Methylibium petroleiphilum PM1: one gene and its partners. The protein of the gene in region 2 interacts with the protein of the main gene of each other region in a pairwise test. Links are inferred from orthologs where the notes say so. Each region holds a gene or a part of one and is shown on either strand. Other genes may lie near its edges.

Region 1 (3,148 bases), 2.2 Mb from region 2 along the record:
TCGTCGAGAAGCCGGCTCCGGCCGACGCCCCGTCGCGGCTGGGCGTGGCCGGGCGCTACATCCTGATGCCCGACGTCTTCACCGAGATCCGCAACCAGCCGCGCGGCGTGGGGGGTGAGATCCAGCTGACCGACGGCATTGCCGGCCTGTTGCGCCGCCAGAAGGTGTTCGCCTACACCTACGAGGGCAAGCGCTACGACTGCGGCAGCAAGGAAGGCTTCCTGCAGGCCAACATCGAGCTCGGCATGGCCCACCCGCAGATCGGCGCCAGCGTGCGCGAGTACCTGAAGACGCTGGCGCTCTGACCCGGAGCGCGGCCGCACCCCATGAAAAAGCCGCCCGAGGGCGGCTTTCTTGCGCGGGCTGGCTCAGCTCAGCGCCTCCGCAACCAGTGGATGAACTCCTGGCCCTCGGTCTGCTGGTCGACCAGCTCGTTGCCGGTCTGGCGGGCAAAGGCCTGGAAATCGCGCACCGAGCCGGGGTCGGTGGCGACCACCTTCAGCGTCTGGCCGCTGCTCATGTCGGCCAGTGCCTTCTTCGCCTTCAGGATCGGCAGCGGGCAGTTCAGACCGCGGGTGTCGAGTTCCTTGTTCACTTCCATCGATATCCCCTGTTGCAACGATTCTAGGCCGACGCCCGGCCCCATTCGATCCACTGCGGCTCGATGCCGCGGGTGCGCTGCCAGTCGGCCAGCGCGAACCCGGTGCCGGCGGTCCAGCACTTCACCTCCGCCGGCTCGAACAGTCGGTACTCCACCAGCTCCGGCGACAGCACGATCTCGCCGCGCGCCTTCACGTGGTAGGCCACGATGAGCTGGTTCATGCGCTGGAAATCATAGACACCGATCAGCGCGATCTGGCTCGCCCGCAGCGCGGTCTCTTCCAGCACCTCGCGCGCGATGCCCTCCTGAGGGGTCTCGCCGGCCTCCATGAAGCCGGTGATCAGGCCGAAGTTCCTGCCCGCCCAGGCCGCGTTGCGCGCCAGCAGCAGGCGTCCGTCGCGGTCCTCGCATTCCAGCACCGCGGCCAGCACCGGCGTCGGGTTGTTCCAGTGCGTCCAGGCGCACTGGGGACAGCGTAGCCGGGACTTGTCGCCGCCATCCTCGGCCGCGACGATCCATTCGAGCGCGGCGGCACAGCTCGGGCAGAAGCGGAACGCATGCGACATCGGCGGCTCAGGCCGGGAAGACCCCGGTCGACAGGTAGCGGTCGCCACGGTCGCAGACGATGAACACGATGGTCGCGTTCTCGACCGTCCTGGCCACCTCCAACGCCGCCCACAGCGCCCCGGCGGCCGAGATGCCAGCGAACAGACCCTCCTCGCGCGCCAGCCGGCGCGCCATGTCCTCGGCATCGGACTGGCTGACGTTGATGGTCTCGTCGACACGGCTGGGCTCGTAGATCTTTGGCAGATAGGCCTCAGGCCACTTGCGGATGCCGGGGATCCGCGAGCCTTCGCTGGGCTGCGCGCCGATGATGCGCACGCCGGGGTTCCTCGACTTCAGGTAGGTCGACACGCCGGTGATCGTGCCGGTGGTCCCCATCGCGCTGACGAAGTGCGTGATCTGCCCTTCGGTGTCGTCCCAGATCTCGGGGCCGGTGGTCTCGACATGGATGCGCGGGTTGTCGGCATTGGCGAACTGGTCGAGCACGCGGCCCTTGCCCTCGCGTTGCAGGCGCTCCGCCAGGTCGCGCGCGTACTCCATGCCGCCGGCCTTGGGCGTCAGCACCAGTTCCGCGCCGAAGGCACGCATCGACTGCGCCCGCTCGATCGACAGGTCCTCCGGCATGATCAGCAGCATGCGGTAGCCTCGGATCGCCGCCGCCATCGCCAGCGCGATGCCGGTGTTGCCCGAGGTGGCCTCGATCAAGGTGTCGCCCGGCTTGATCTCGCCACGCTCCTCGGCGCGGCGGATCATGCTGATGGCCGGCCGGTCCTTCACCGACCCCGCGGGGTTGTTGCCCTCGAGCTTGCCGAGGATCACGTTGCCGCGCCGCTCGTTCTCGGCGCCCGGCAGGCGCACCAGGCGAACCAGCGGGGTTCGGCCGATCGTGTCTTCGACGGTCAGATAACTGGGCATGCGGCACCTTCCTGCGCGCATTGTGGCAGCGTCGAATCACACCGTAAGCCCGCCAGCGAATGCCATGAACTCACAGGCGACTCCGGCATAGGCAGTAGCTCAGCACCTCGAGCCCACACTGCAACCCACGGCAGCGACATCTGCCGGTGCAGTGCCTTAGGCGCCCGTCAGCTACCCGAAGCCGTCAACGGGTCTAGGCGCGCGTCGTCTGTCGCGATCGGCGTCGAGGCTTTTGCGGCACGCGCGGCGGCATCGGCCTCCACGTGCTCGCGTACCTCCCGATCGACGAAAACCGCGTTCTGACCACAGGCCACCAAACTGACCGCGAGGAAGGATGCAGTAGCGATCCAACGAGACAGCTTCTTCATGACGCAATTCTTGCTCTCAAGACACCTGCTGGGAAGGCTCTGGCGACTTGGGGGGGCTTGAAATGAGTACGAGCGTGGCAAGCTTCTCGGTAGTTTTCCCCCGTCCCGTCATGGGCGCCCGGACAGTGCTCTCGCGGCGATTCGGCGAGCAGGGCTCTGGGCCTGCGGTCGGCCAGCCTCGCTTACACTGCAGCACGCTTGCCTCGGTGGCGAAATCGGTAGACGCGCGGGACTCAAAATCCCGTTCAGCAATGAGTGTCGGTTCGAGTCCGACCCGAGGCACCACCCCCACCCTCACCCACGCTCCGGCAGCCGCGCTGCGGCCGATCCACCCGCGCCACATGCCTCCCCTGCCCCCAATCACCCAGGCCCTGATCCTGATCAACGTCGCGGTGTTCTGCCTCGACCAGTTCCTCGGCATGTGGTTCACGCGGCTGTTCGCGCTGTGGCCGCTGGGTGGCGGTTTCATGCCTTGGCAGGTGGCGAGCTACGCCTTCCTGCACGGTGGCATCGGCCATCTGTTCTTCAACATGCTGGGCCTGTGGATGTTCGGCGCGGAGCTGGAGCGCCTGTGGGGCACGAAGCGCTTCGTGCAGTTCTACGGCGCCAGCGTGCTCGCCGCGGCCGTGGCGCAGTTGCTGGTGGCCTGGCTGCTCAACTCGCCCTACCCGACCGTTGGCGCCTCGGGCGGCCTGTTCGG
Region 2 (3,119 bases):
GCGGCCTGGCGCTCCAGGATGCCGGCCAGCACGAGGTGGCCGCCCGCGGCGACATGGGCGCTGAGCAGCGGTGCCAGCAGCTTCAACGGTGTGGCCAGGATGTTGGCCAGCACCAGCGGATAGGCGGCCGACGGGCTGCCGGCGCGTTCGGGCAGCCCGGCTTCGAGCGTCACGCCATTGGCATGTGCGTTGTCCCGAGTCGACTGGATCGCCGCCGGGTCGATGTCGACCGCGTCGATCGGCGCGGCCCCGAACAGTGCGGCACCGATGGCAAGGATGCCCGAGCCGCAGCCATAGTCGAGAACGCGCCGGCCGCGCACCGCAGCCTCGTGCGTGGCGATCCAGCGCAGACACATGCGCGTCGTCGGATGCGTGCCGGTGCCGAAGGCGAGGCCAGGGTCGAGCCGTATCACCTGCGTCGCCGCGGCCGGCGCCTCATGCCATGACGGCACGATCCAGAAGGTCGGCGTGATCTCGACCGGCGCGAACTGCGACTGCGTCAATCGCACCCAGTCCTGTTCGGGCACCGGCTGCAGCGAGTGCACCTGTAGATCGGCCGCCCACTCCTGAGCCAGCAACAGCGTCGCCGCATCGGTCGCGCTGGACTCGTCCGGAAACAGGGCGCGCAGCGTCGAGCGCTGCCAACCGGCCTTCGGTGCAGGCATGTCGGGTTCACCGAACAACGCCTGCTCGGACGGTGTGTCGGCGTCCGCGTCTTCGACCGAGATGCTCAGCGCTTCGAGTTCCATCAGCGCGTCCGACACTGACTCGACCTGCTCCTCGCGGGCGAGCAGCACCAGCTCGAACATGCTCGTGTCTGCCACGTCAGCGCTTGCGCTGGGCCATCCAGCCTTCGAGGTAATGGATGCTCGTGCCGCCCTCGACGAATTTCGCGTCGACCACCAACTCGCGGTGCAGCGGCGTGTTGGTCTGGATCCCTTCGATCACCGTCTCCAGCAGCGCCGTGCGCATGCGGGCCAAGGCCTGCTCGCGGGTGTCGCCGTGAGTGATGATCTTGCCGATCATCGAGTCGTAGTTCGGCGGCACGAAGTAGTTGGTGTATGCGTGCGAATCGACCCGCACGCCGGGGCCGCCCGGCGGATGCCACATCGTGATGCGGCCCGGTGACGGCGTGAACTTGTAAGGGTCCTCGGCGTTGATGCGGCACTCGATCGCGTGGCCCCGCATCTCGATCTGGCGTTGCGTGAACGGAAGCTTCTCGCCGGCGGCGATCTTGATCTGCATCTGCACGATGTCGACGCCGGTCACGAGCTCGGTCACCGGGTGCTCGACCTGCACGCGGGTGTTCATCTCGATGAAGTAGAACTCGCCGTTTTCGTACAGGAACTCGAAGGTACCGGCGCCCCGATAGCCGATCTTCTTGCAGGCGGCGACGCAGCGTTCGCCGATGCGCTCGATCACGCGCCGCGGGATGCCGGGCGCCGGAGCTTCCTCGATGATCTTCTGGTGGCGACGCTGCATCGAGCAGTCGCGCTCGCCCAGCCACACCGCGTTGCGGTGGGTGTCGGCCAGCACCTGGATCTCGATGTGGCGCGGATTCTCGAGGAACTTCTCCATGTAGACGGTCGGGTTGCCGAAGGCCGCGCCGGCCTCGGCGCGCGTCGTCTGCACCGCGTGGATCAGCGCCGCCTCGGTGTGCACCACCCGCATGCCGCGTCCGCCGCCACCACCGGCGGCCTTGATGATGACCGGGTAGCCGATCGCGCGCGCCTGGCGGATGATCTCCTTCGGGTCGTCCGGCAACGCGCCCTCGGCGCCCGGCACCGTGGGCACGCCCGACTTGATCATGGCCTGCTTGGCAGCCACCTTGTCGCCCATCACGCGGATCGACTCCGGCGTCGGGCCGATGAAGGTGAAGCCGCTCTGTTGCACGCGCTCGGCGAAGTCGGCGTTCTCACTGAGGAAGCCGTAGCCGGGGTGGATGGCCTCGGCATCCGTCACCTCGGCGGCGGCGATGATGGCCGGCATGTTGAGATAGCTCTGCGCCGAGGCCGGCGGGCCGATGCAGACCGCCTCGTCGGCGAGCTTCACGTACTTGGCGTCGCGGTCGGCCTCCGAGTAGACGATGACGGCGCGCACGCCGAGCTCGCGGCAGGCTCTCTGGATGCGGAGGGCGATCTCGCCTCGGTTGGCGATCAGGATCTTCTTGAACATCGAGTGCTCTGCCTCACTCGATGATGAACAGCGGCTGCCCGAACTCGACCGCCTGCCCGTTCTCGCAGAGGATCTTGGTGACCGTGCCCGACTTGTCGGCCTCGATCTCGTTCATGATCTTCATCGCCTCGATGATGCAGATCGGCTCGCCTTCCTTGATCTCCTGGCCGACCTCGGCGAAGGCCTTGGCGCCCGGGCTCGACGAGCGGTAGAAGGTGCCGACCATCGGTGACTTCACGCTGTGTCCGGTCGGCGCGGCGGGCTCCGGCGCAGCCGCCGCCGGTGCCGGCGCGGCGGCGACCGCCGCGACCGCGGGGGGGGCCACGGGCGCCGCCACCGGCGCGGCCACAACCGTCGCCACCGGCGCGCTCTTGACGATGCGCACCTTGCCGTCGGCCTCGGTGATCTCCAGTTCGGAGACGTTGGACTCCGACACCAGGTCGATCAGCGTCTTCAGTTTGCGCAGGTCCATGGATTTCTCTCTCCAACGAATGTCGTTATGGTTTCTTCAAACCGGGCCTGCGCGGCGGTGTACCGCGGCAGGGCCACCGCTCAGTTGTGTGTGCCGTCGAGCCGTTCGAGCGCGAACTCCAGCGCCAGGCGGTAGCCGCTGGCGCCCAGACCGACGATCACTCCTTCGGCCAACTCCGAGAAATAGGAATGGTGACGGAAGGCCTCGCGGCGGTGCACGTTCGACAGGTGCACCTCGATGAAGGGCAGGGCCACCGCGGCGAGCGCATCGCGCAACGCGACGCTGGTGTGCGTGAAGGCGGCCGGGTTGATCAGGATGAAGCGGGTGCCGTCGCTGCGCGCCTCCTGTACCCGATCGACCAGTGCGCCCTCGTGGTTGCTCTGGAAGCTCGCCAATCCGAACCCGGCCTCGCCCGCGCGGCGCAGCAGGGCCGCGTCGATCTCGGCCAGCGTGGTGGCGCCGTAGACCGCCG
Region 3 (2,928 bases), 280 kb from region 2 along the record:
ATGGCAAATACAAGGCACGGCCGACGATCCCTATCGCCGCGTCGACGTGCAAGTCACATGGGCCGACCGCAGCGGCGACACGCGCCAGACCTTCGTCAGGCTGGGCTCGCTGATCGCACGCGCGGAACCTGCCGACGGCGGCAGCCTGGGCCTGCCCCGGGTCGACGTCGCCGCACTGCTGCGTCCGAAAGGCCGGGCGCTCGACATCCCGATCGAGGCCGAGCGACTGACCGGCGCGAACCGCGGCCGCAGCGTTCTGCGCTGGCAGGGTGCCAGCGGCGGCTTCCTGGTGTTCGACGACAGCTCCGGCGCGGTGATCGCGCAATGCACGACGGCGCCGGACGACCACACCGACATCGCGGCCACCTGTACCCCACTGCAGGCACTGCTGCTGCGCGGCGATCTGTCGGGCTCCTGGGCCGCCGCCGTGACTGGGCTCTCCTTCAGCGCCACGCAGCATCTGCTGGCGGTGCCCGACTGTCATGTGGCCGACGCCGTCAGCCACAACGACGGTCGGCCCATCGCCGGCGTGCGCTCCTATGCCTGCCTGATGCGTGCGGGCGATCACGACACCGATCCGGGCACGCCACGCGCCTGGTCGGGACAGTCCCGCATCGCGCCCGAGCCCGCCGGCACGCAGGTCGTGTGCCGCTACACCACTGCGCCCTCGACGACGCGCAACGAGGAGCATCCGGCCCTCTACAGTCTCGTGACTCGATCCCTTCACCACCAGAACTTCCTGCTGCTGGACACCGGGGCCTGCCCGGCCGGGACCGCGCCGCACCAGCCGTGAAACCGAACGCGAGTGACGCCGGCTCTGCGTCACCCTGCCGGCCTCGCGTATCGTCGAGGGCGTGAAGCTCACCCCCTCCGAATCCTGGGCGCTCGCGCTGCGCAACGCCAACGAAGCCATCGGCCTGTCCGATCCCAACCCCCGGGTCGGCTGCGTCATCACCGCCCCCGACGGTCGCCTGCTGGCCAGTGGACACACGCAGCGCGCCGGCTCGGCGCACGCCGAGGTGTCGGCACTGCGTGCGGCGCAGGCCGCGGGCCACACGGTGCGCGGCGGCACCGCCTGGGTCACGCTCGAGCCCTGCTCGCACCACGGCCGCACCCCGCCCTGCTGCGATGCGCTGGTCGAGGCCGGCGTGGCCCACGTGATGGTGGCGCTGCAGGACCCGAATCCGCTGGTCGCCGGTCACGGCATCGGCCGGCTGCGGGCGGCCGGCATCGACGTGACGGTGCTGGCGCCCGGCGACCCGGTTGCAATCGCCGCGCGCGAGCTGAATATCGGCTTCCTCTCCCGCATGCTGCGCCAGCGGCCGTGGGTGCGCCTGAAGATCGCCGCGTCGCTCGACGGACGCACGGCACTCGACAACGGCCTGAGCCAGTGGATCACCGGCGATGCCGCCCGCACCGACGGCCACGCCTACCGCAAGCGGGCCGGGGCGGTGCTCACCGGCATCGGCACCGTGATCGACGACGACCCGCGGCTCGACGTGCGGCTCGTCGACACCGTGCTGCAGCCGTGCCGGGTCGTCGTCGACTCCAAGCTCGACATCGCGCTCGACGCCCGCATCCTCTCGCCACCGGGCGAGCGGCTGGTCTACACGGCCAGTGCACTGGCCCGCCATGCGGCGCCGAAGGTCCGTGAACTGGCCGAACAGGGCGTGTCGGTGCTGGCCTGTGCCAACGCCGACGGCAAGGTCGATCTGGGCGCGATGCTCGACGACCTGGCGCGGCGCGAGATCAACGAACTGCATGTCGAGGCGGGCAGCAAGCTCAGCGGCTCCTTCGTGCGGGCGGGCCTGGTCGACGAGTTCCTCGTCTACCTGGCGCCGCTGATGCTCGGTGCGGGTCGCGAGATGGCGCGCTTCGGTCCGCTCACTGCACTGACCGAGGGCCTGGCGCTCGAGTTCGTCAGTGTCGAGCGCGTCGGGGCTGATCTGCGCCTGATCGCCCGGCCGCCGGGCCGTGCCGATTTCTGAGCGTCGGCCCGAAGCTGCGCTTGCCCCCGCCGCAGCGGCAGGGCTGCGACGCTGAGACAATCGGAGCCATGTTCACCGGCATCATCAGCGGCCTGGGCCGCCTCAGCAAGGTCGCGCCGCTCGGCGCCGACCCGTCCCACGGCAAGCGCCTCACCATCGCCACGCCGCCGGGCTACCTGGCCGACGTGCAGTTGGGCGACAGCATCGCGCTCAACGGCGCCTGCATGACCGTCACGGCCTTCGACGCGGAGGCGGACTGGTTCACGGTCGACATCTCGGCGGAAAGCCTGGACAAGACGGCCGGCCTCGCCGACCCCGGACCGCTCAACCTCGAGAAGGCTCTGCGCGCCAGCGACCGGCTCGGCGGACACCTGGTATCGGGCCACGTCGACGGCGTCGGCACGGTGACGAAATTCGCGCCGGTCGGCGAATCCTGGGAGCTTTGCATCGCTGCGCCGCAGGCGCTGGGCCGCTACCTCGCCTACAAGGGCTCGATCACCGTCAACGGCGTGAGCCTCACGGTCAACCGCGTCACCGACCACGCCGAGACCACCGAACTCGGCATCAACCTGATCCCGCACACGCTGGAACACACGACGCTCGGCACGCTGAGCGTCGGCGCCCGCGTCAACCTCGAGATCGACCTGATCGCGCGCTACGTCGAGCGCATGCTCGGCAGTCGCTGACGCCGCCGCGCGCCGGCAATTCCCCCGCGCCGAGGCGACGCGCTCCCGCCCGCGCCGCTCCGACCCGCCACCTACAATCCCGCCATGGCCCTTTCCCCTGTTCCCGAGCTGATCGCCGAGCTCGCCGCCGGCCGCATGGTCATCCTGGTCGACGAGGAAGATCGCGAGAACGAGGGCGACCTCGTGATGGCCGCCGAGCACGTCACGCCCGAAGCCATCAACTTCATGGCGCGCTACGGCCGCGGCCTGATCTG

What was found.
Region 1: the proteins of accC (region 2) and cysM interact in binary tests that used the Escherichia coli proteins (3 or more experiments, as listed by UniProt). The link is inferred for Methylibium petroleiphilum PM1 from one-to-one orthologs.
Region 3: the proteins of accC (region 2) and ribD interact in binary tests that used the Escherichia coli proteins (3 or more experiments, as listed by UniProt). The link is inferred for Methylibium petroleiphilum PM1 from one-to-one orthologs.

Annotation. Positions count from the first base shown.
Region 1 is NC_008825.1:1,208,131-1,211,278, reverse strand. What follows is about bases 128-3,123. They hold cysM (cysteine synthase CysM), read right to left. Parts: upstream 2,081-3,123; coding sequence 1,175-2,080; downstream 128-1,174. Other genes in these bases: MPE_RS05665 (rhomboid family intramembrane serine protease), read left to right, coding at 2,790-3,123; MPE_RS05675 (hypothetical protein), read right to left, coding at 2,248-2,448; MPE_RS05685 (NUDIX domain-containing protein), read right to left, coding at 625-1,167; MPE_RS05690 (sulfurtransferase TusA family protein), read right to left, coding at 374-601; galU (UTP--glucose-1-phosphate uridylyltransferase GalU), read left to right, coding at 128-305. Also shown: more of galU, read left to right, coding at 1-127; more of MPE_RS05665, read left to right, coding at 3,124-3,148. UniProt on the Escherichia coli protein: Two cysteine synthase enzymes are found. Both catalyze the same reaction. Cysteine synthase B can also use thiosulfate in place of sulfide to give cysteine thiosulfonate as a product.
Region 2 is NC_008825.1:3,408,247-3,411,365, reverse strand. The notes cover bases 1-2,967. They hold accC (acetyl-CoA carboxylase biotin carboxylase subunit), read right to left. Parts: upstream 2,176-2,967; coding sequence 826-2,175; downstream 1-825. Other genes in these bases: aroQ (type II 3-dehydroquinate dehydratase), read right to left, coding at 2,728-2,967; accB (acetyl-CoA carboxylase biotin carboxyl carrier protein), read right to left, coding at 2,189-2,647; prmA (50S ribosomal protein L11 methyltransferase), read right to left, coding at 1-809. Also shown: more of aroQ, read right to left, coding at 2,968-3,119. UniProt on the Escherichia coli protein: This protein is a component of the acetyl coenzyme A carboxylase complex; first, biotin carboxylase catalyzes the carboxylation of the carrier protein and then the transcarboxylase transfers the carboxyl group to form malonyl-CoA.
Region 3 is NC_008825.1:3,128,271-3,131,198, forward strand. The notes cover bases 146-2,921. They hold ribD (bifunctional diaminohydroxyphosphoribosylaminopyrimidine deaminase/5-amino-6-(5-phosphoribosylamino)uracil reductase RibD), read left to right. Parts: upstream 146-854; coding sequence 855-1,988; downstream 1,989-2,921. Other genes in these bases: MPE_RS22825 (type IV pilus modification PilV family protein), read left to right, coding at 146-793; MPE_RS14860 (riboflavin synthase), read left to right, coding at 2,057-2,674; ribBA (bifunctional 3,4-dihydroxy-2-butanone-4-phosphate synthase/GTP cyclohydrolase II), read left to right, coding at 2,759-2,921. Also shown: more of MPE_RS22825, read left to right, coding at 1-145; more of ribBA, read left to right, coding at 2,922-2,928. UniProt on the Escherichia coli protein: Converts 2,5-diamino-6-(ribosylamino)-4(3h)-pyrimidinone 5'-phosphate into 5-amino-6-(ribosylamino)-2,4(1h,3h)-pyrimidinedione 5'-phosphate.